DNA from 3 places in the Psychrobacillus sp. Z16_25 genome. Region 2 is predicted to be linked to each of the others. Evidence: predicted binding sites of a transcription regulator. Region 2 holds the regulator's gene; each other region holds the start of a gene.
What was found. The regulator Rex, encoded in region 2, represses fermentation and respiration genes when NADH is low (regulators of the CRP and FNR family bind a similar motif). The targets are predictions, from matches to a motif close to TTGTGAAATATTTCACAA.
Positions count from the first base shown of each region.

Region 1: a site for Rex is predicted at 5,108-5,125, ahead of AC1VU3_RS06355 (AtpZ/AtpI family protein). Genes of this name have one in related genera too.
Region 3: a site for Rex is predicted at 2,155-2,172, ahead of AC1VU3_RS02315 (cytochrome c oxidase subunit 2A). Genes of this name have one in related genera too.

Region 1 covers NZ_JBXEOV010000004.1:108,095-116,081, reverse strand. Annotated here, with positions in the region: gene rpiB (ribose 5-phosphate isomerase B) at 409-849, shown strand; gene AC1VU3_RS06375 (TIGR01440 family protein) at 870-1,412, shown strand; gene glyA (serine hydroxymethyltransferase) at 1,439-2,668, shown strand; gene upp (uracil phosphoribosyltransferase) at 3,306-3,935, shown strand; gene wecB (non-hydrolyzing UDP-N-acetylglucosamine 2-epimerase) at 3,951-5,063, shown strand; gene AC1VU3_RS06355 (AtpZ/AtpI family protein) at 5,271-5,489, shown strand; gene AC1VU3_RS06350 (ATP synthase subunit I) at 5,496-5,870, shown strand; gene atpB (F0F1 ATP synthase subunit A) at 5,897-6,607, shown strand; gene atpE (F0F1 ATP synthase subunit C) at 6,671-6,895, shown strand; gene atpF (F0F1 ATP synthase subunit B) at 7,038-7,565, shown strand; gene AC1VU3_RS06330 (F0F1 ATP synthase subunit delta) at 7,562-7,987, shown strand, end outside.
Region 2 covers NZ_JBXEOV010000020.1:849-8,835, forward strand. Annotated here, with positions in the region: gene groL (chaperonin GroEL) at 1-828, opposite strand, end outside; gene groES (co-chaperone GroES) at 859-1,143, opposite strand; gene AC1VU3_RS15350 (CPBP family intramembrane glutamic endopeptidase) at 1,345-2,058, shown strand; gene AC1VU3_RS15355 (redox-sensing transcriptional repressor Rex) at 2,191-2,832, opposite strand; gene AC1VU3_RS15360 (ABC-F family ATP-binding cassette domain-containing protein) at 2,952-4,886, shown strand; gene AC1VU3_RS15365 (hypothetical protein) at 5,462-5,971, shown strand; gene tsaD (tRNA (adenosine(37)-N6)-threonylcarbamoyltransferase complex transferase subunit TsaD) at 6,045-7,064, opposite strand; gene rimI (ribosomal protein S18-alanine N-acetyltransferase) at 7,061-7,516, opposite strand; gene tsaB (tRNA (adenosine(37)-N6)-threonylcarbamoyltransferase complex dimerization subunit type 1 TsaB) at 7,506-7,987, opposite strand, start outside.
Region 3 covers NZ_JBXEOV010000001.1:457,307-465,293, forward strand. Annotated here, with positions in the region: gene AC1VU3_RS02305 (b(o/a)3-type cytochrome-c oxidase subunit 1) at 1-1,469, opposite strand, end outside; gene AC1VU3_RS02310 (cupredoxin domain-containing protein) at 1,471-1,947, opposite strand; gene AC1VU3_RS02315 (cytochrome c oxidase subunit 2A) at 1,968-2,090, opposite strand; gene AC1VU3_RS02320 (chemotaxis protein CheX) at 2,309-2,764, opposite strand; gene AC1VU3_RS02325 (hypothetical protein) at 3,214-3,558, opposite strand; gene AC1VU3_RS02330 (hypothetical protein) at 3,754-4,236, opposite strand; gene AC1VU3_RS02335 (dynamin family protein) at 4,433-7,987, shown strand, end outside.

The DNA of each region.
Region 1 (7,987 bases), on a different contig from region 2:
TGTAGAAGAGCAGTTAGTGAGGGCAGGCCAAAATAGATTTCATTCTTGAGGGAATATCCTTTTTTTGTGTATTTGGTTCTTCGCCATAACTTGAGGTTGATTTCCGTTCTGGCTGGACGCTGGGTGCTGGCTTACTACGCCCCCACGGAAAGCGTCCGACGCAGCGAAGAACCTTGAGGTTCAATAATAAGAAAGCACCTTTGAGTTCTCATTCATTTTTATTTCAGTATTAATGATTTCTATTACCGCTTACGCTTATTGTGAAAAATTAATTAAGACCATGCATACCTCTCAAAATCAAAAGTCTGTTCTTTTTTTCCTGGTAACTAAGTGTAAATAAGATTGTATTTTTTTATTGTAAAAAATGATATGATGATGTCGAGTACTAAACAGAAAAGAGGGAGCAAGTTGAAAATAGCAATTTCTTCAGACCACGGGGGCAACAACCTTCGTAAAGAAATTATTCAGCAGCTTGAAGAACTTGGACTGTCCTATAAGGATTTTGGGCCTAACAATGATGATTCTGTTGATTATCCAGACTATGCAACTCCAGTTACAGAAGGAGTCGCAAGTGGAGAATTTGATCGAGGTATTCTAATTTGCGGTACAGGAATTGGTATGTCCATTGCTGCCAATAAAGTCAAAGGTATCCGCTGTGCATTAGTACATGATGTATTTTCAGCAAAGGCAACCAGATGTCACAACGATTCGAACGTATTAGCGATGGGAGAGCGAGTAATAGGACCAGGATTAGCTAGAGAAATCGTAGCAACTTGGCTTGCTCAGGACTTTGAAGGTGGACGCCATGCCCGTCGTATTGAAAAAATTACAGCTTTAGAAAATAAGTAAGAAAGAAAAGAGGATTTCAGATGGAAGCGAATTTGTGGAAACAGCAAATGGAACAGCTTCTCCTGGAAGTGGAGCAGCAAATTAATTTTCAAGAGGGAGACCTTTTTATCATTGGCTGCTCTACCTCTGAAGTAATAGGGAAAAGGATAGGAACTGCTGGGGGAATGGATGTGGCAGAGGCTCTATTTCTACCTTTAAAAGAATTTGCTGACCGCCATAAAATTCACTTGGCCTTTCAAGGCTGTGAACATATTAATCGGGCAGTTACATTAGAAAGGAAAGCTCAGCAATACTTTCGACTTCCGGAAGTTGCTGTGATCCCAATTGCTCGCGCAGGCGGGTCAATGTCAGCCTATGCTTACACTCAGCTTGATGACCCGGTGGTTGTGGAGCAGGTACAAGCAAGGGCAGGAATAGATATTGGGCAAACAATGATAGGAATGCAGCTGCAGCCTGTTGTGGTGCCTATTCGGACATCTATAAAGCAGGTGGGAGAAGCAATTGTGACGATTGCCAACACTAGACCTAAGCTAATAGGTGGAGCTCGTGCATTTTACGGATGATATTAGAGGGGGAACTGAATGTGAAAATGATTGAAAAGCAAGATCAAGCAGTTTATGAAGCAATGCTGGCAGAGAAAAAGCGTCAACAAGCAAATATCGAGCTAATCGCATCTGAGAACTTTGTATCAGAAGCAGTAATGGAAGCACAGGGCTCTGTATTAACCAACAAGTACGCAGAAGGATATCCTGGCAAACGCTACTATGGTGGATGTGAGCATGTGGATGTAGTAGAAGACATTGCACGTGATCGCTTGAAGGAAATCTTTGGTGCAGAGCATGCGAATGTTCAGCCACACTCTGGTTCACAAGCAAACATGGCAGTTTACATGACTGCTCTACAGCCTGGCGATACGATACTGGGGATGAACCTTTCTCACGGTGGACATTTGACGCATGGTTCTCCTGTTAACTTTAGTGGAATTCAATATAATTTTATTGAATATGGTGTAAATAAAGAGACGGAAATGATAGATTATGAAGAAGTTCGTGCAATTGCTTTAGAGCACAAGCCGAAAATGATCGTTGCTGGTGCTAGCGCATACTCTCGCGTTATTGATTTCGAAAAGTTCCGTGCGATTGCAGATGAAGTAGGAGCTTACTTATTCGTTGATATGGCACATATTGCAGGTCTTGTAGCTGCTGGTCTTCATCCTAACCCAGTTCCGCACGCTCATTTCGTCACTTCCACGACTCATAAAACGCTTCGCGGACCTCGTGGAGGACTGATCTTAACAACAGAAGAGTTTGCTAAAAAAATTGATAAAACAATCTTCCCGGGTATTCAGGGCGGACCACTAATGCATGTAATTGCGGCGAAGGCTGTGGCTTTTGGCGAGGCTCTTCAACCGGAGTTTAAAGAATATCAAGCACAAGTAGTAGCGAATGCAAAAACTTTAGCAGACAGTCTAACAAAAGAAGGCATTCGTATTGTATCAGGTGGTACAGATAACCATGTAATGCTATTAGATGTATCTGCTTTAGGCTTAACTGGTAAGGTAGCAGAGCATGTATTAGATGAGGCTGGCATTACTGCAAATAAAAATACCATCCCATTCGATACATCTAGCCCGTTCATCACATCTGGTGTTCGTATTGGTACGCCTGCTGTTACTTCACGTGGCTTTAAAGAAGAAGAAATGGTAGAAATCGCTTCTATTATTGCGAAGCTTCTTAAAAACCATGAGGATGCTAGCGTATTAGAAGAAGCAAAATCAAGAGTGCAAACATTAACACAAAAATTTCCGTTATATAATTAATTAGGCGAAAAGGAGCTGGTGAAACTGGCTCCTTTTTATAATAGGCTGAATGAAAGCTGCACATAGGAAATTATTAAGATATTCATGCTTGAAATGATGATGTGATTATCACGAAATGGTGCTGAGACAGAAGTGAATTCTTATATAAAAAAGTAAGAAAGTATTTATGTGTGGCATATTTTTTATAAGATTCTTATCAAGATTTATTTATTAGAAGTTAGGACCAATGGTTCGGAACAGCGTCGGTGACTCCTGCGGGAAAGCGCGAGGGAGAGACGGAAGGAAAACTAAAAGCGTCACATCGTGTGACAACGTTTTCCTGACCAACATCCTGTTGGCCTCCGCGGAAAGCATCCGACGCAGTGAAGAATCTCACGTTATTAAAATAAAGAAAGCATACGACTTCATCAAAATATTAAATGCTGGGCTGTTGTTTTGTCCCAGCTACCCGACCTAAGTGTTACTTTCACCACAAGAATACTTAAGGCCAAGAAAGAACATCCTAGTTGGGAACTTTCAGAATTTCGGATATCCAATATGCGGAATAATGAAATTAATGACATTACTAGAATGTAGTGTAGTTTGTTTGCTATAATTTATAGGATTTGAAAATAAATGAATAGAGGAGATATGCCAAATGACAAAAGTATACGTATTTGACCACCCACTTATCCAACACAAACTTACATATATTCGTGACGTCAACACTGGGACAAAGGAATTTCGTGAACTAGTGGATGAAGTTGCGACATTAATGGCGTTCGAAATTACACGTGATTTACCATTAGAAGATACAGAGGTAGATACGCCTGTACAACGAACTACTTCAAAGGTATTGGCTGGTAAAAAGCTTGGGATCGTGCCTATTCTTCGAGCAGGTATTGGAATGGTGGATGGAATCTTAAAGCTAATTCCAGCTGCAAAGGTTGGTCATATCGGACTCTACCGCGATCCAGAAACATTGCTACCTGTTGAGTACTATGTAAAGCTTCCAGCAGATGTGGCAGAGCGTGATTTTATCCTAGTAGATCCGATGCTTGCGACAGGTGGCTCTGCAATCGAGGCAGTAAACTCCTTAAAAAAACGTGGTGCTACTAGCATCAAATTTATGTGTTTAATAGCTGCTCCAGAGGGAGTAAAAGCACTTCAAGACGCTCATCCTGACGTGGATATCTACATTGCAGCATTAGATGAAAAGTTAAACGACCACGGATATATCGTTCCTGGTTTAGGAGATGCAGGAGACCGTTTATTCGGAACCAAATAAAAAGGAGCAGTTTACATGACAAAATGGAAAGTAATGACCATTTTTGGGACAAGACCGGAAGCCATTAAAATGGCTCCACTTGTTCTAGAACTACAAAAGCATCCAGAGATTCAATCAATTGTAACGGTGACCGCCCAGCACCGTGAAATGCTTGATCAAGTTCTGGAAACGTTTCAAATAACTCCGGATTATGATTTAAATATGATGAAAAGCCGTCAAACACTTGTTGAAATTACAACTCGTGCTCTAGAAGGCTTAGATGCTGTGATGAAGGAAGCAAAGCCGGATATTGTGCTCGTTCATGGAGATACCTCCACAACCTTTGTTGCAAGTTTAGCTGCTTTTTATAACCAAATTGCAATTGGTCATGTAGAAGCAGGCTTAAGAACTTGGAATAAATACTCTCCATTCCCAGAGGAGATGAATCGTCAGCTGACAGGAGTTATGGCAGATGTTCATTTTGCTCCTACGGAAAAATCGAAGCAAAACCTTCTCGCAGAGAACAAAAAAGCAGATACTATCGTTGTGACAGGAAACACAGCAATTGATGCATTGAAAACTACTGTAAGAGAAGATTATTCACATCCAATCTTAGAAAAACTGTCCGATAGCAGAATGATTCTTCTAACTGCGCACCGTAGAGAAAATATCGGCGATCCAATGCGTAATATGTTCCGAGCGATTAACCGTTTGCTAGCACTACATGATGACGTACAGGTCGTATATCCAGTTCATATGAATCCGGCTGTTAGAGAGATTGCAAATGATATCCTAGGAGAAAACGACAGAGTTCACCTCATTGAGCCTTTAGAAGTGCTAGACTTTCATAACTTTGCAGCCCGTTCCCACATTATACTAACTGATTCAGGAGGAGTGCAGGAAGAGGCACCATCTCTAGGAAAGCCGGTTCTCGTATTAAGAGATACAACTGAGAGACCTGAAGGAATTGACGCTGGGACGCTAAAACTAGCTGGAGTAGAAGAAGAGACAATCTTCCAATTGGCGAACGAATTGCTTTCTAATAAAGAAGCTTATGAAAAAATGTCCAAAGCTAGCAATCCTTATGGAGATGGTAAAGCTTCCGAAAGAATCGTTGAGTTTTTGAAAAAATATTTAATGAACGAATGAAATGAAAATTTAAATTTGTCGATAAAATGTCAAAAAAGTTCTTTGAGTGAAGTTTTTCACTTGTAACAATTGACATCAAAAAGCCCCTATTGTATGCTTACAAAGGATAATCATGATAGGGGTTTCATGCTTGAAACACTTGATGTATCAACTTTCTACTAGACTCACAGTTTTTACTTATTAAGGAAAAAAGGTGAGGGCACTTTTATGCGTCATTTTAGACGTCCGTTACAAGGGATAGCAATATATTCGGCGATTCTCTCACAGCTTGTTGGTTCTATATTGTTAGGGATATTTGCAGGAATGTGGATAGACCGTACATATAGCACTGCTCCAGTTTTTTTAGTAATTTGTCTATTAGCCGGTCTTGCGATTGGTATACTAGCACTCATTACTACCATTCGAAAATATGATTCAGGAGACTAAAGATCAATGTTAGAAATGCAACGTATCTTTGCGAGGCAGAAAAAGTACATATATTTTTTGCTCTCGGCATGTGTGTTAGGCTGGGCATTCACCCCTTATCCTACTGTTTTTGCAGGATTAGCAATTGGTTCTATATTTGGTCTGTATAATTTTTGGATCCTAGTCCGTAGAATGGAGAAATTCGATCGTGTGATAGAAAGTGGTAAAGGACGTGCTAAACTAGGGACATCCCTTCGTTTTGCATCGGGGGTAGCTGCGGTGGCACTAGCCATCACCTTCCCAGAAAAAATCCACCTGATTAGCACGGTAATTGGATTAATGATTCCCTATGTTCTACTCTTAGTAGAACGGTTAATGTTTCATGCAAGAAATCAGCCATGAGTATTTGAAAGAGAGGTGAAAGAATCGTGGGACACACAAATCCAGAATTTGTGCTTTGGGGCATGACAGGTAACTGGTCAAATATCTTAATGTTATTTGTTACATCTCTTATCGTTTTCTTAATTGCATTTTTTGCAACAAGAAACCTAAAGCTTAAACCGACTGGTATGCAAAACTTCATGGAGTGGATTATGGACTTCGTGAAAGGGATTATCAAAAGTAACTTCGATTGGAAAACAGGTGGAAGATTCCATGTTCTTGGGATTACATTACTTATGTTTATCGCAGTAGCGAACTTATTAGGACTACCGTTTTCAATCACTTATAACGGAGACCTTTGGTGGAAATCACCAACAGCAGATCCAACAGTCACCATGACGCTCGCTGTGATGATTATCGTTTTAACACATTACTACGGTATTCAGATGAAAGGCTTCAAGGGGTATGGTAAAGATTATTTCCAACCACTCCCATTTCTATTTCCGTTAAAAATTATCGAAGAATTCGCAAATACGTTGACACTCGGTTTACGTCTTTACGGAAACATCTATGCAGGGGAAGTTCTTTTAGGACTACTTGCAGGATTAGCAACATCAGGAATTATGGGCTTCGTAGGAGCTATTATTCCAGCAATGGCTTGGCAAGGTTTCTCCATCTTCGTTGGTGGAATCCAAGCGTTCATTTTCGTTATGTTAACAATGGTTTATATGTCACATAAAGTGTCGTCAGACCATTAATATAACTGTTTAGGAAACTAGGCAGAAAAAAATAAAACAACATTCCAAGGAGGAAATTAAACAATGGTAGGTTCAATTGGTCTTTTAGCAGCAGCTATCGCAGTTGGTTTAGGTGCACTTGGTGCAGGTATCGGGAACGGTCTTATCGTTTCTAAAACAGTAGAAGGTATCGCTCGTCAACCAGAAGCTCGTGGAGCTCTTCAAACAGTAATGTTCATCGGGGTAGCGTTAGTTGAAGCCGTGCCGATTATCGCAGTAGTTATCGCGTTCATTACATTAAACTCATAATCAATAAGCAAAGTCTATAATGGCGGAAACTATTATCCGCCATTCTCTTTATGAATACCTATTTGAAATAGAAAATAAACTTCAAAGTTTACCTTTATAGAAGAAAGATCTCTTATTAGCGTTTGAAAGGAGTGAAACAATCGTGTCTTTTGAATACCTCGTACTTCAAGCTGGAAGTTCACATAATGGTTTAAACGTATGGGACATCCTAGCTACATTATTCTTCTTCACCCTACTTATGATTCTTCTGAAAAAAGTGGCATGGGGTCCACTTATGGGAATTATGACTCAACGTGAAGAATTAATCGCAAGTGAAATCGAGGCTGCAGAAACTAGCCGTCAAGAATCACAGCGTTTACTTGAAGAACAACGTGACTTATTAAAAGAAGCACGTACAGAAGCATTGGCGATTGTAGAAAATGCAAAGAAGCAAGGCGAAGCATCTCGAGAAGAAATTATTTCTACTGCTCGTGCGGAAGCTGCGCGTTTGAAAGAATCTGCTATTCGTGAAATCGATACAGAAAAAGAAAGAGCGATTGCAGCGGTACGAGAAGAAGTCGTTTCACTTTCTGTACTTGCAGCAGCGAAAGTTCTGGAGAAAGAAGTATCGGAAGAAGATAATCGTGCTTTAATTCATGCTACGATTGCGAAGGCAGGCGAAGTTAAGTGAGTAATTCAACTGTAGCAAAACGTTATGCCATCGCATTGTTTGAGCTTGCTCAACAAAAAAATGAATTGCCTGCAGTGGAAAACGACTTACGTGAGCTAAACATTGTCTGGAATGGTAGCAAGGATTTGAAAGATATTTTCACATCCCCAAAGCTTTCTTTAGACAAGAAAAAAGCTCTAATTCGTGAAGTTTTCGTAAAGGCACATCCAATGGTAATCAATACACTTCTAGTGTTATTAGATAAAAAAAGATTGGATGAGGTTTCAAATATCATCGCTGAGTTTATGGAACTTTCTAATGATGCACAAGGTGTAGCAGATGCAAAAGTTTATACAACTCGTGCATTGACAGAAGAAGAACGCGCAAGCGTATCGGCTTCATTTGCTAAAAATGTAGGAAAACAATCCTTACGTATACACAAC
Region 2 (7,987 bases):
AGCTTTTACTGCTACTGCATTGAATGTTCCGCGAAGCTTGTTCACAACTAGTGTTGCAAGAGCTTCCCCTTCTACATCCTCAGAGATCAGTAATAATGGTTTTCCTTGTTGTACCACTTGCTCAAGCACTGGAAGGATTTCTTGGATGCTAGAGATTTTTTTGTCTGTAATTAAGATATATGGGTTTTCTAGAACAGCTTCCATTTTATCAGAATCAGTTACCATATACGGAGATGCATATCCACGGTCGAATTGCATACCTTCTACTACGTCAAGCTCAGTAGTGAAACCGCGAGATTCTTCGATTGTGATAACACCGTCGTTTCCTACGCGTTCCATAGCTTCTGCAATTAATTCTCCAACTTCTGTATCACCAGAGGAAATAGCAGCAACCTGTGCAATTGATTCTTTTCCTTCGATTGGTTTAGAGATATCTTTTAACTCTGTAATAGCAGCTGCTACCGCTAGGTCAATACCTTTACGAATTCCCACTGGGTTTGCACCAGCAGTAACGTTTTTCAGTCCTTCACGAATCATAGATTGTGCTAGAACGGTTGCAGTTGTTGTACCGTCACCAGCGATATCGTTTGTTTTAGATGCAACCTCTGCTACAAGCTTAGCACCCATGTTTTCAAAGGAATCCTCTAGCTCGATGTCTTTTGCAATTGTAACACCATCATTTGTGATTAATGGAGAACCAAATTTTTTCTCAAGTACTACGTTACGTCCTTTTGGTCCTAACGTTACTTTAACAGCATCTGCTAGTTTATCTACCCCACGAAGCATTGCACTACGTGCGTCTTCACTGAATTTGATTTCTTTCGCCATGTTCTATAGACCTCCTATATTTTCGATTTATTAGCCAATTACAGCAAGAATATCGCTTTCGCGTAAAATTAAATATTCATTTCCTTCATATTTTACTTCTGTCCCTGCGTATTTAGAGAAGATGATACGGTCTCCTTCTTTCACGTCTAACTCAACGCGATTACCGTTATCAAGTACTCGCCCAGAACCTACAGCAACTACTTTCCCCTCTGATGGTTTTTCTTTAGCAGAGTCTGGAAGTACGATGCCAGATGCTGTTTTTTCCTCAGCTTCGATTAATTCGATAATGATGCGATCACCTAATGGTCTTAACAAGTGAAACTACCTCCCTAAAATAGTAAAATAATTGATTTTATTAGCACTCACACCCTATGAGTGCTAACACACTTATTATAATAATGAAACCCAAAACATTTTGCAAGCATGAACCTTATCTATTTTTAAATTTTTTCTTTTATTTCTATTTTCTATTACAATAGAAGAAATGGTATTTCTATAGAGAGGATTATGTAATACATGAAACAAAGACAAACAGGCTTATATATACTGATTATCTACGTGCTTATGCAGCTTTCTGGAGCCATTTTTGCACCTCTTCTGTTCCTTTTGTTTAAAGGAATGGGGATGAAAAATGCAGAAATGTTGGCCTCAGGCTGGTGGATGTTTATCAGCTTTGCCTTAGCCACTATAATCACTTTGCTTATTATTCGAAAGGATAGACATTTTATACGCCCGCTAAAGGGACAAGCGGCAAATACTCCCACAGTGATTGGTTGGGGAATTATAGGTTTCTTTATGGTTTTTCTGGGCCAGACGCTTGCAGCAAACATTGAAATTAGACTTGGAATTGAACCAGGCTCTCAAAATACAGCAGACTTTATCACCTTGGCAACCGAGGTTCCACTGGTTATTTTTTCAATCGTAGTGTTTGCTCCCATCTTAGAAGAGCTCATTTTCCGCCGCCTTATATTTGGTGCATTATTGCCAAAGACGAATTTTTTTGTAGCCGCACTCGTCAGTTCATTAACCTTTGCGGTCATCCACCTAGAGTTTGTACACATACTAATATATGCTACGTCCGGGTTCATATTCGCCTTTCTTTATTACAAGACAAAACGAATCCTTACCTCTATTATCGCTCATATGCTCTTGAACGGATATGTAGTAGTGGTTAACATGAATTATGATAAAATCGTTCGCTTTTTAGAGAAATATGTAGAGATTCAGTAGAGAACAGTGTAAGCCTCGGAATACTAACCATTCCCTAATTAGAATAAAGCTAAACGAACAGCACTTACGGCTTATACGTCCGTAAGTGCTGTTATGTTTGGAATCACTTTTCCTATGTAAGAGCGATATTTGTTACTCAACATGTTCATTTCTTATTAAATAGATAAGCGTTTGAAGCTCTACAGAGAGGTCAATTGTATGTACACGTATTTCATCAGGAGTAGTTAGCCTGACGGGCGTAAAGTTCAAGATTCCCTTGATGCCTGACCCTACTAGCTCGTCTGCTACCCCCTGCGCCACACGACTCGGGATCGTGAAGATGACAAGTTCAATGTCAAACTCCTTTAGCTTTTCTAACATTACACTAGAATGGAACACTGGAATGTCACTAATTATGGTTCCTTCTACAGGTGCCTTTGTATCAAATGCCACGACAATCTTGGTGTTATGGTTCTTTTGAAAGTTATATTTTAAAAATGCGGTACCCAAGCTTCCAACACCGATGAGTGCAACATTTGCAGCCTCGTCCTGATCAAGTGTTTTGCGGAAGAATGCCAGAAGATTCGGAACATCATAACCATAACCTTTCTTCCCTAGAGCTCCAAAGTGAGAGAAGTCTCGTCTAATTGTTGCGGAATCTATTTTCATTGCTTCACTTAATTCCTGGGAGGATACTCGTTTATGTCCAGCGTTATGAAAGCTTTGTAAAAACCTATAATATAAAGGAAGCCTTTTCGTAGTCGCTTGAGGTATTTTTGGTACGTCAGGTTTCATGGTAACCCTCCACTTCTATATACAATTTTTTTCAATTCCCTATCTTTCATTGTAAGGCTAGAGCATTGCAACGACAAGTCCTATCTATTACACTAAGGATAGAATTGAGGTGCTAGAACGTGATTGTTTTACAAGTGAATCAACTAACAAAATCCTTTAACGGTGAAGATATATTAACGAATGTAAAGCTAGAGGTACAGGACCGTGACCGAGTAGCCTTAGTCGGAAGAAACGGTGCCGGGAAATCTACGCTACTTAAAATAATCGCTGGGGAGATGTCTTATGACTCAGGCGATATTATCATGCCTAAAAATATACGACTTGGATATCTAGAACAGCATGCAGGCCTCGAATCAAAGCTATCCATTTGGGAAGAAATGAAATCTATCTTCTCTCACTTAATTGATTCTGAAAAAGAGCTCCGTTCGCTCGAAGTACAAATGGCCGATCCTGTGGTATATGAAAATCCAGAAGCCTATGCACGAGTGGCAGCTGCCTATGATGAGCTTCAGCTTGCTTTCAATGAGGCTGGGGGCTATCGATATGAATCTGATATCCGTTCTATCTTACATGGCATGCAGTTCTATCCAGAGGATTATGACAAGCCTGTCCAAGCCCTATCCGGGGGACAAAAAACAAGGCTTGCATTAGCAAAGATGCTGCTCAGTAAACCAGATCTTTTAATACTAGATGAGCCGACGAACCATTTAGATATCCAAACACTTAGCTTTCTCGAGAACTATTTAAAGAATTATCAGGGAGCTATTTTGATCGTATCACATGATAGGTATTTCTTAGATCAAGTGGTGACACTTGTGTATGAGGTTTCTAGACATAACGTCACGCGCTACGTCGGAAATTATAGCAAGTATCTAGAGCAAAAGGCAAAAAATTATGAGCTAGATAAAAAGAAATTCGAAAAACAACAAGAAGAAAAAGCAAAGCTAGAGGAGTTTGTGGCTAAAAATCTTGCACGTGCCTCTACCACGAAGATGGCTCAGTCCCGCCGCAAGGTTTTGGAGAAAACAGACTGGATGGATGCTCCTGATGGAGACGAAAAATCTGCTTCCTTTGGTTTTACGATTGACCGCCCGAGCGGGAATGATGTGCTTCGCTTAGAAGGTGTGGCGGTGGGCTATACAAATAAAACCGTATCCTCCGACATCTCCTTTAGTGTGTATAAGCAGGATCGTATCGCATTAGTTGGCCCTAATGGTGTCGGCAAATCCACACTGTTAAAGACAATCATGAAGCAGCTGCCACTTGCTAACGGAAACATTCAATACGGTACAAATGTCCAATTTGGCTATTATGATCAGGAGCAAGCAGCTCTCACTGGCAATAAAACCGTTTTGAAGGAGCTTTGGGATGAATGGCCGCTTATGAATGAGAAAGAGGTGCGAACGGTACTTGGGCGCTTCCTATTCTCGGGTGATGATGTGTCAAAGACGGTGTCTACCTTATCAGGTGGAGAAAAGGCACGACTTGCCCTTGCTAAGCTGATGCTACTTAAAGCCAATACATTAGTGCTCGATGAGCCTACCAACCACCTTGACTTAGACAGTAAAGAGGTTTTAGAGAATGCTCTCCTTGACTTCCCTGGAACGATTGTCTTTGTATCTCACGACAGATACTTTATCAATCGAATTGCCACGAAGGTAATTGAACTATCCTCTGATGGTGCTGCCCTATATCTTGGTGATTACGATTATTACCTAGAGAAGAAGGAAGAACTAGAAGAGATAGCTATGGAAAATGCCGTGACAGAGAAGACCATCGTACCGAAGGTCAACACTTCTACCATTGACAAGGAAGCTAAAAAGAAGGAACGTCAGCTTCGTCGCCAAGTGGAGGAAATAGAAGACAAAATGCCACAGATTGATCAAGCAATTGTATTAATAGAAGAAAAGCTGTGCGATCCAGAAATATTCCAAAATCATGAAGCCGTACAAAAGCTGCAAACAGAGCTAGAACAATTAAAAGAAGAACAAGACAATCTTTCTAACAGCTGGCTGGAGCTTCAAGAACAATTAGAAGAAATCAGTGGATCCTAACCCCCATATTTGGGGGTTTTTCTTTTTAGCAAATTTATCCCGCATTAAGGGACAGTAAGACTCCTACTTCAAGATGGCAAAAGAAAGGAGACAGCTAAGTGGGAGATCAACTGGCCCTAAAAGCCCGATTGGTTCAACTAATGATTGGTGGGGGATGAAAGAAAACCCCCACCAATCAAAGTTTCACTTTATCTGTCGAAATGTGACCATAGATGTAGGTCAAGCACAATTTTGTTCCTTTTTTTCTCCACAAATTTATTCACACCCAAAATGCTGTTATATCAATCTATCAACAGCTTTATCCACATTGTCCACAGTTTATAAAGTTGTTTTTCCACATAATTGTGTGAAAAACAGACACAATATATAGATTCATCACAACTTACTAACATCTTATCCACAAATTGTGAATAAGTACGAATGTTCCCTATTGACAACTTTTCATTCTCATGGTAAAAATACCTCTTATTTTGTCGAATTAAATTATTAAAATATTATTATATTTCAATCAAATAACCATATAGATAATGGTAATATATTGGATAAGTACATTTTTTCCAATAAGGGGCTGTTATATGAAAACAAAGACGATGTTCGGTATTACTATGTTTGCTCTCACTATTTTTCTATATGGCTGCAAAGAGGAAGTCGTTGCAGATTCAAACGAGGAGTTAAATTTAGAACCTGTAGATGGAATTGTCATAGCGCCAGGGATTCCTACAGAAGAACAATGGGTGTTAGATAAACTACTAGAAAAATTCCCTGGTGCCACTCTATATGACTACATCATGTTAGATATTGATCATGATCAAACCCTAGAAATAATCCCTTTCTTTAGTACCCCAGAAAATAACGTAAATATTGCATTATTTAAAGAAGGTTCATCGAAAGGTATTGCTATCGGTCAAGGATTGGACTTTGTAGAAGATTCTCTACAATATGAGGAGGACACGAATTTTTTCTTCATCACCTTACGTGATGAGAAAAAAAACCAAACAATTGATTATAAAATTACAATCGAGAACGATGACCAAATTAGTAGTACTAACTTTATCGTCGAAACCATTAACGAACGTGAAGAATAAATATATAATCCTTCTCTAATCATTGTTTGGGTCAAACTACAATAAAAAGGTCTGCACAAGGCAGACCTTCTTTTTATCTCCAGCTATTTAGTTCTAGTCCCGGGCGACCGTTCATAGCAAAGTCACCTATTTTGCCGGCAGCAAATTTGGAGCTTCCAGCCGCTGCTATCATCGCTGCATTGTCTGTGCACAGCTTGATAGGTGGTACGTAAAATGGAATTTGCTCCTTCGCGAATGCTTCCTCTAATGACTTCCGTAATCCGTTATTTGCTGCTACACCACCCGCTGCAATTACTTGTTTTACGTGGAACTCGCGTGCAGCTCTTACGGTTTTAGACGTTAGTACTTCAACTACGCTTTCTTGGAATCCAGCAGCTAGGTGGTTTGGATTAATTTCCTCTCCACGTTGCTCCGCATTGTGCTGATAATTAATGACGGCAGATTTCAAGCCACTAAAGCTAAAATCATAGGAGCCTTCTTCTAGCCAAGCTCTTGGAAATGGGACAGCTCCATCACTTTCATTTGCCAAACGGTCGATATGCGGACCTCCTGGATATGGAAGATTCAATACTCGAGCCACTTTATCATAGGCTTCACCAGCTGCATCATCTCTTGTTTCTCCAATTAATTCAAACTGGCCGTCTTCCTTCATTAACACAAGCTCTGTATGTCCGCCAGACACCACAAGTGCCAATAAAGGGAATTCCATAGGCTGTACGAGTACGTTTGCATATATATGACCAGCAATATGATGGACCCCGACAAGTGGCAGACCATTTGCAAAGGCGAAAGCTTTCGCTGCATTAATTCCTATTAAAAGTGCCCCTACTAGTCCCGGTCCCTCTGTTACTGCTACGGCATCCAAATCCTCTGGTGTCATATTTGCTTGCTTTAGCGCTTCCTCAATAACTAGTGTAATTTGCTCTACGTGGTGACGTGAAGCAATCTCAGGTACAACTCCGCCAAAGCGTTTATGACTCTCGATTTGTGAAGCCACAACGTTTGATAATATTTCGGAGCCATTTTTCACAATAGAAGCTGCTGTTTCATCACAGCTTGTTTCAATTCCTAGTATGATTTGATCTTTTTTCATGTAAATTCCACCCACATCACAAGAGCATCCTCCTGCGTATCTGTATAATAGTTTTTGCGTATTCCGCCGTCTTGAAAGCCAAGCTTGTAGTACAAATTTTTGGCAATATCATTGGACACTCTTACCTCTAGGGTCATTAATACAACCTCCTGCTCCTGTACAATTCGGAATGCCTCCCGCATGAGCCCTTCCCCAATCTTGTGCCCGCGCATTCGTTCAGAAACCGCTACATTCGTAATGTGGCTTTCATCTAACACAATCCACATACCGCAATAGCCTACAATTTCTTTTTCATCTGTCTCGGCAACAATATAATAGGAATAGAGATTCGTCGTCATTTCATGCTCAAAGGCCTCTCTTGTCCATGGGACAGTAAACGCTTCTTCCTCAATCTTCAGGACTTGATCAATATCCTCTAATGTCATTTTTCGATAAGTAATATTAGTTTCCATTGTTCTTCTGCTCTTTCATCCAATTGGCTTCTGCTTCCGTCACGCGGAGGTATTCTGGAACTATGGTATGTGTTTCTACTGGTTCACGCTTTTTAGCTAACTCTATTAATACTGCAGCACTAGGCAATGAAAATGCAGGATTTGCCTTCTGTACTCTTTCGCCTAGCTCCGTTTTTATTTGCTCCCAATGTAACTCTACGTCCATCCCTACGAATAAAACCTGTTCATCCATTTCCTTTAGCAATGAAAGTAAATCAGTCATCGCCATATGGGATTCCTTCACCTGTTCCCCATTCCTATATACTCCCGCAAACACATTGCCTCGACGAGCATCCATGATTGCACATACTACTCCTGGAAAATAAGGTGCGTTTCCAGCAAGCACCTCTAAGCTGGATACTTGCACAATCGGCTTATTTAATGTCCATGCAAGCGTTTTTCCAATCGTGACACCAATGCGCACACCTGTAT
Region 3 (7,987 bases), on a different contig from region 2:
ACCAACTGAACAACGATATAGATAATCAAGATAATCCCGATAAAGAGAATCGTTCCACCGACTGCTTGTGCAATCTGGTAAGGAATCCATTCGCTCGCTTGAGGTGAGCCGCCATAAGTAGAATAATCAGAGCGTCTTGGAGCACCTAATAATCCGGCAATATGCATTGCTCCCGACATTATACTCATCCCAACTGCCCAGACAATACCTTGAATGATGGCAAGTCGGTTAATTTTCTTCGTTAACACTCTACCTGTTAGGTGAGGGATCAACCAATAAGCAGCACCAAAGAATGTGAGTACTACAGTTGTTGCAAGAGTCAAATGGAAGTGTCCAGTTACCCAAATGGTATTATGGACAACTTGATTCATCTGGTTGGATGCATTGACGATACCGCCAGCGCCTGCAGGTATAAATGCCGCCATTCCGATGAACGGAACTACGAATCTAGCATCCTTCCAAGGTAGCTTTTTAAACCATCCAAAGATTCCTTTTCCACCTAATTCTCGTCCACGAAGCTCGAAGGTTGCAAACATAGAGAACGCAGTAAGAAGGGAAGGGATAACAACCATCATTGTTAAAACAACCTGTAAGTACTTCCAGAAGGAATCGATACCTGGCTCAGTTAACTGATGGTGGAACCCTACTGGAATAGAGAATATCAAGAACAGCATGAAGGATAATCTAGCTAATGAATCAGAGTAAATCTTACCACCAATAATTTTGGGGATAATTACATACCAAACCATGTAGGCTGGTAATAGCCAGAAGTACACTAATGGATGTCCAAAATACCAGAACAACGTACGAGAAAGCAATACATCTACTTTATCAACCCAGCCTAATGACCACGGGATCAGCTGGAAAACAACCTCTACTGCAACACCAAGGGAGCAGATGATCCACATAGTTAAATTGACAATTACCATAAAAGTAAGCAGAGGACTCGGTTCGCCAGGGTTCGCCTTACGCCACTCTCTATATTTCATTATAAGGCCTGCTCCGCCAATCCAAGAGCCCACTACTACCAATGCAAGCCCTACATAGAAGATCCAGTGTGCTTGAAGGGGAGCGTAGAATGTATAAAGTACAGATGCTTCATTTAATAAAACCATTACGGAAGCTGCAACAGTTCCGATTGTCATGACCCAGAAGCCAATCCAGCCGAAAAGGCGTTGCTTATCAGTTAACGTACCAGCTGTGCGACTGACTGCTGCAATTTGAAAACCAAAGATAAAATAAGTTGTAAGAATAAGTCCCAATAATACACCATGGACAGTGAGAAGCTGATAATAGCCAATTCCCCATGGTAATGTAAATTGTCCTGATCGTACTAATGTTTGAAGGAGTCCACATAACCCACCTATCAATAAGGCGATGAAGGCCACGTGTATATGAGCCATCGCCAGTCTTCCATCACGACGGTCAACCTTTATAAAGCCTGTTGCTTTTTCTTTTATCGTTGCCATGTTACTCAACCACCTTTAGCATAGATGACATAGAAGTGTGTCCTACGCCACAATATTCATTACATAAAATCAAATACTCTCCAACTTCATCCACTGTCGTCACGTATTCAGAGATATATCCCGGCTCTAGCATCATATTGATATTCGTACCAGCAACCTGGAAGCCATGGATGACATCAGAGGTTGTCGCGATAAATTTCACTTTTGCTCCTACAGGAAGTTCAATTTCAGGTGGGTTATAATAAAAGGCAGATGCATGAATAACTACTTCATAATCCCAATCCTTTCCTTCCACCTTATGTACCCCTGGATTATTAAAAGGTGCTATTTCAGTTACTCGCTCAGGATCCACGTAGACCTTTGCACTAGGTGGATGCGAGCCGTAATGAAACGCACTGAATCCCACTATTACTAAAAATAGTACAAGTGACCCAACTCCAAAAGTTAGCCACCATTTTTCATACTTGTGAATATGCATTGCTTTGTACCTCCATCCAATTAAAATCGATCAACAAATAAGTAAAATGCCATGAACCAAATAATTAAGATAAATACGCCAACAAATGTAACTGAGATTAAAGTCCCTTTTAACTCAGGTTCCTTTGTCTTCTTTTTTGACATTTGTTACCACCTCCGTAACTTTTTTTCACTATAGGTCAATCATAAGGAGATTGGAAAAAAGAAGATGTGATTTTTATCACACTTATAGCGGATAATGTGAAGATACTGTGAAACTTAGAAAAGCTAGAGAGTTTTACCTTCTATTTCCTGCTCGAGAGAATAAAAGATTGTCAAAAAGTAAAAAGCTGCAGTCCTAATGACCGCAGCTTTCGTATGTATTAAATATCATCAACCGTTAAAATAATCGTGATCTTGCCTATATTCAAGAGTTGTACGGGAAGCATTATGGCACGCTGAAATCCATAGAATTTTGTGTTCCCTACTAAAACGGTCGGGGGAGTAATATCAATCTCCAGCTGATCACTGGAAACTACCGTGCAAAGGTTTCCGGCTATCATGTTCCCTAGCTCTCCTGTAAAGGATTCGAGCATTTCCCCCTCTAATGGCATCCCAAACATGTGCTGACTTATAGAAGAGAAAGTGGCACCGGTTGAATCAATGATGATACGACCTTTCATATCCCCAATAATTCCAATTAACACACCCATTTCACTTTGCTCAAATGGCTGCTGCGAAGAAGAAGGGGACTGGAAATCCATAGATATAGGAATTACTGACCGTAGAGAGGAAATAGTCCCGTTTAAAAGAGTTTGAATTTGCTTAGTTGTAGTCATAATAAATCTCCATGTAGTAAGTATGTCTTAATGTTAGCACAATTCATAGGTAAAAAGAATAGGGGCTCTAGTAAAAATATTAAAGCTGTGTTATTATTTAAATGAGAATGAGTTTCAACATCATTAAAGGAGAGATACAGGATGATTCTAATCCCTATCACAGCAACAGTTATCATCTACGGACTTACGACAAAATATATTCTTAAATCAATCACACCACAGCCAAAATAAAGAATGGAAGGGTTTATTACCTTGCCATTCTTTTTTTATTGGTGAGAATAGGTGGGATCTTGATTAAGCCTATGTATCTTGCGATTACGGAAAATATCTTGCGAGGGCAGCGAGCTGAGCTTCGAATCTTGCGATAAACCTGTTCTATTTTGCAGTTAAGGCAGGGGATCTTGCGATTAAGCCATAGTATCTTGCGATTATGGAAAAAATCTTGCGGTTCAGGGAGCCGCTGCTAATAAGTCATCGTTCATGTTCGAAGTCTTTACGATAAATGAAGTGATCTCCACGATTACGTTAGAGAGCTCTACGATTAAGAGCGAGATCTTTACGATACAAGAAGCCGCAACTAAGAAGTCAGCGATTAAGGTTGAAGTCTTGACGATAAATGGAGTGATCTCCACGATTACGGCAGAGATCTTTACGATTAAGAGCGAGATCTTTACGATACAAGAAGCCATAGCTAAGAAGTCAGCGATTATGGTCGAAGTCTTTGCGATAATGGAGGAATCTCCACGATTACGGCAGAGATCTTTGCGATTAAGAGCGAGGTCTTTGCGATACAAGAAGTCGCGGCTAAGAAGTCGGCGATTAAGGACGAAATCTTTACGATAAATGGAGTGATTTCCACGATTACGCTAGAGGTCTTTCCGATACCAGGGAGCACAGCTTCGAAGCTTCCAATAAATCCGTTCGATCTTGCAATAAGATCTTTTTTTCACTATAAATGAAAAAAGCTGGAGAACCCCCAGCTTTCATAATTAATTAGTAGATAGTTGTTCAAGCGTTGGCCACTTCACGATTTGCTGGTGTTCTTCTCCATCCATCGCGTAGGTCATTTTTACTCTTCGAGAGTCATCTTCTACAACATTCCCCAACTTAAGCTTCCAAACTATTTTCCCTTCGCCGGTGAGTTCAAAGTCACCTAGGCTTTGTATATCTCCGATGTTTTCTTTGCCGCCATAAATACCGCTTTCCTTTAAAGGAGCTGCACCAAAAAATTCATACTCCATTCCGTCTTCTTCATATGTAATAGGCATATCGTTATCTTTTATCAATTCGATTGATTGAATGGTTACTGCTGATTCTCCAGTCCACTCTATTGGAGCAACTAGTTGATAACTTTCATTTGATTGTGGCTCGAATCCAAAGTTCCCAATGAGGAATTCTCCTTCGGCTGCCTTTTGATCATTGCAGCCCATTAATATACCTACTAATAATAAAAACAAGAAAATCTTCTTCATCATATTCACCTCCCTATTTACTGTACCATAGAGAACGAAAAAAGTTATGTGAATATAGCTATTTTTTAAACAAATCGTTATAGAGAACCTCTCTTGAAGACTTTATTTCTCGGATAAATTAAGTCATATTTTGTTGAAATTTCTGATATGATAGACATAGATTGTGAAGATTTATAAAAGGGGAATAATTACGTACATGAATGATTTAGAGCAGTTACAGTCAATCAAAACCAAAAATGCATTACTCGCAACAATTTTTAAATTACATAACGATGAAGAGCGCTATGCGAAGGCAAAGCTCTTTGCAGATAAATTGGAGAAACAGACATTTACGATAGGCTTTGCAGGACACTTTTCAGCAGGTAAATCCAGTATGATCAACGCTTTGGTGGATGAGCAGCTTTTACCGACAAGCCCTATACCAACCTCTGCGAACATAGTGAACGTTAAAAAAGCAGAAGAAAACTATGCAATTGTGCACTTTATTGATCAGCCACCTGTGAGGTTTTCAGGGGAATATGATATACAAATGGTGAAGAAATACTCCAAGGATGGCAGTCAGGTTTCTCAAATTGAGATTGGCTACAAGGATTCTGCTTTACCGGAGGGCATTTCCGTGATGGATACGCCTGGTGTTGATTCCACCGATGATGCGCACCGTGTTTCCACAGAATCTGCACTACATCTAGCGGACATCGTGTTTTATGTAATGGATTATAACCATGTGCAATCAGAGTTGAACTTTCAATTTACAAAGGAATTGCTTCATTATAATGAAAATATCTATTTAATTGTCAATCAGATTGACAAGCATCGGGAAGAGGAGCTGTCCTTTGAAAGCTTTCAACAGTCCGTGGCCGATTCCTTTGCGGCTTGGTCGGTTTATCCGAAGGGGATTTTCTTCACTTCTTTAAAGAATCCAACGCTGTCTCATAATGATTTTCCTTCGGTACAAGAGATTGTTCGAAAGTCTATTGAGCAGAAGGAAGAGCTGTTTTTATTATCCTCAGAGGCAACGCTTCAAAAACTGATAGACGAGCATAAGAGGTTTTTACAAGAAGAACAGACTTCTTCGTTATTAGAGGTCGAGGAGATTCTTAGCCAGGACGAATGGGAGAATCGGGAGGAAATACTGGAGCAGCTTGCGATTTCGTTAAAGCAAGAGGCATTGCAGGATGAGGATGCTTGGAAAAAGGAATTTGAAGCGAAACGTAAGCAGTTACTACAAAACGCTGGCATCATGCCTTATGAAATGCGGGAACAATTAAGACTTTACGCAGAAAGTAAGCAGGACTCCTTTAAGGTCGGCTTCTTAGGAAGTAAAAAGAAGACAGAGCTGGAGAGAGAGAAGCGACTAGAGGATGCTAGAAGCCAGCTTGCGAAAATTGTAAATACAAATATTACGACTCATCTGAAAGCGCTAATGAAAGCGATGCTAAAGGATGCAGGTGTCTCGAAGGATGAATACATGAGAGAGATAGAGGAGCTTCCGCTCGAAATTTCAGCAGATATTATTCAAAATACTCTTCACGAGGGAGCAAGCGTGACAGGGGATGCTATCCTGAACTATGCGAACCGTGTAACGGAGGCAGTGAGCCGATTCTTTATTAAAGAAGCAGATGCTTGGAAGGAAAAGGGTGCGTCTCATGTCAAGGAAGCAGAGGCGGGGACAGCTAACACCTCCTCCAAGCTTTCCAAGCTGCAGCAAAAACAAGAGGCGATCCTACGTATCCAGAAGATTGCCGATCAGCACGACTCTTTTGAAAAGCTGCTAACTGCACCATCTATCCAGCTTCGTAAGGACAGGGATTCCTTAATGGCTAGGTGGCAGGAGGAAAAGGATCGCTTTGAGAAATCAATCCGTGCATACGATCCAGCAGAGCAGGAGCAGAAAGAAGAGACTGCTGTTCAGCAACAAGAGGAAATAGTGGAAGAACAGCAGGACGTATTGCCAGTTGACCAAATTGTTGAACGTGCTAACCGAATCAGTGAAATATTATCAGAGCTGCCGGAGTTCAAGGAAGCGGCTGCAGTCATAACTCGTAAGGCTTTAAGGGTACAAAAGCAGCAGTTTACCATTGCCTTGTTTGGTGCGTTTAGTGCCGGGAAGTCCAGTTTTTCGAATGCGCTGATGGGGGCAAATGTGCTTCCTGTCTCACCAAATCCGACCACAGCAGCTATCAATAAAATACATCCGGTTTCAACGGAGCATGCTCATAATACTGCAGACGTTACATTAAAAACAGCATCTCAGTTGCTAACGGATGTGCAGTTTGCGTATCAGCAGCTTGGCATACAGGTTTCTTCTCTAGAGGAGGCTTATACGAAAGCACCATCTATATTAGAAGGAACAGCTCATCAAGAAGTACACAAATCCTTTATTGCCGCTTATTATAAGGGCTTTGAGAATGTGAAGGACAAGCTCGGGGAGATTTTACGGGTTGATGGTGACGACTTCCGCCGCTATGTGGCAGAGGAATCAAAGAGCTGCTTTGTCGATAATATTGACTTTTACTATGATTGTGAGCTCACAAGACTAGGGGTTACATTAGTAGACACACCAGGGGCTGACTCCATCAACGCGCGTCATACTGGGGTTGCGTTTGACTATATTCGAAATGCGGATGCGATTTTATTTGTTACGTATTATAATCATGCCTTCGCAAAGGCGGATCGTGAGTTTTTAATTCAGCTCGGTCGTGTGAAGGACGCCTTTGAGTTAGATAAGATGTTCTTCATTGTCAATGCGATTGATCTTGCGTCTAATGAAGAAGAAGCGGAGCTTGTGAAGCAGTACGTGAAGGATGAGCTTCAACGATTTGGTATACGTTTCCCACGTGTCTACGGAGTATCCAGCTTAGAGGCACTAAAGGAAAAAGTGGATGGCAAGCCTCTTCACGAAGGTATGAAACAGTTTGAGTCTGCTTTCGAGCAGTTCCTCGAGAAGGATTTAAAGCAAATAGCAGTCACTGCTTTAGATGAGGAAGCGACGAGACAGAAGGAGAAACTGCATTCGCTAATTGAACAAACGGAGCGCAACCTTGCTAGAAAGTCGGAGCGTTTAGTGGAGCTGAAGCAGCAGGAGCACCAAATTGTTGGGCGCTATGAAAAAATAAATGCAACTAACATAACGAAAGCTGCAATAGATGAGCTGGAATCACTGATTTACTATTTACATCAACGAGTATTCTATCGGTTTAACGAGTTTTTCCGTGAAGCCTATAATCCTTCTTTATTTGCAAATCAGTCTGCAAGTGTGGCATTAGACATCGCCTTAAAAGATATTTTAGAAATGCTGCGTTTTGACTTGGAGCAAGAGCTACGTGTTACCAATTTCCGAATTCTTCAGTATAGTCAAAAGCAGGTGAAGCAGCTGGAGAAGGAAGAAATTCGTTTCTTAAAAGAGCTAAATGATAGCTTCGCTTTCACACCGATGGAACCAAGCGACGAGGAGCTGCTAGATTTTAGCGGACCGTTCCAGGATAGAACGAAATATGCTGGAGTAAAATCATTTTATAAAAATCAAAAATCATTTTTTGAGAAAAATGAAAAGGAAAAACTGCGTGATGCATTAGCAGAGCAAACGAAAAAGGATGCAGAAGTCTACTTGCAGGGAGAATTAACACGCATTTCCGAATGGATAGAAGCTTATGTAATAAAAGAAATAGAAGGATTACGCAACAAGCTTGTAGAAGATAGCGTAAAACAAATAGATGCGGAGAGAAATCTGCTGGAGAAGGAAGACATTCTG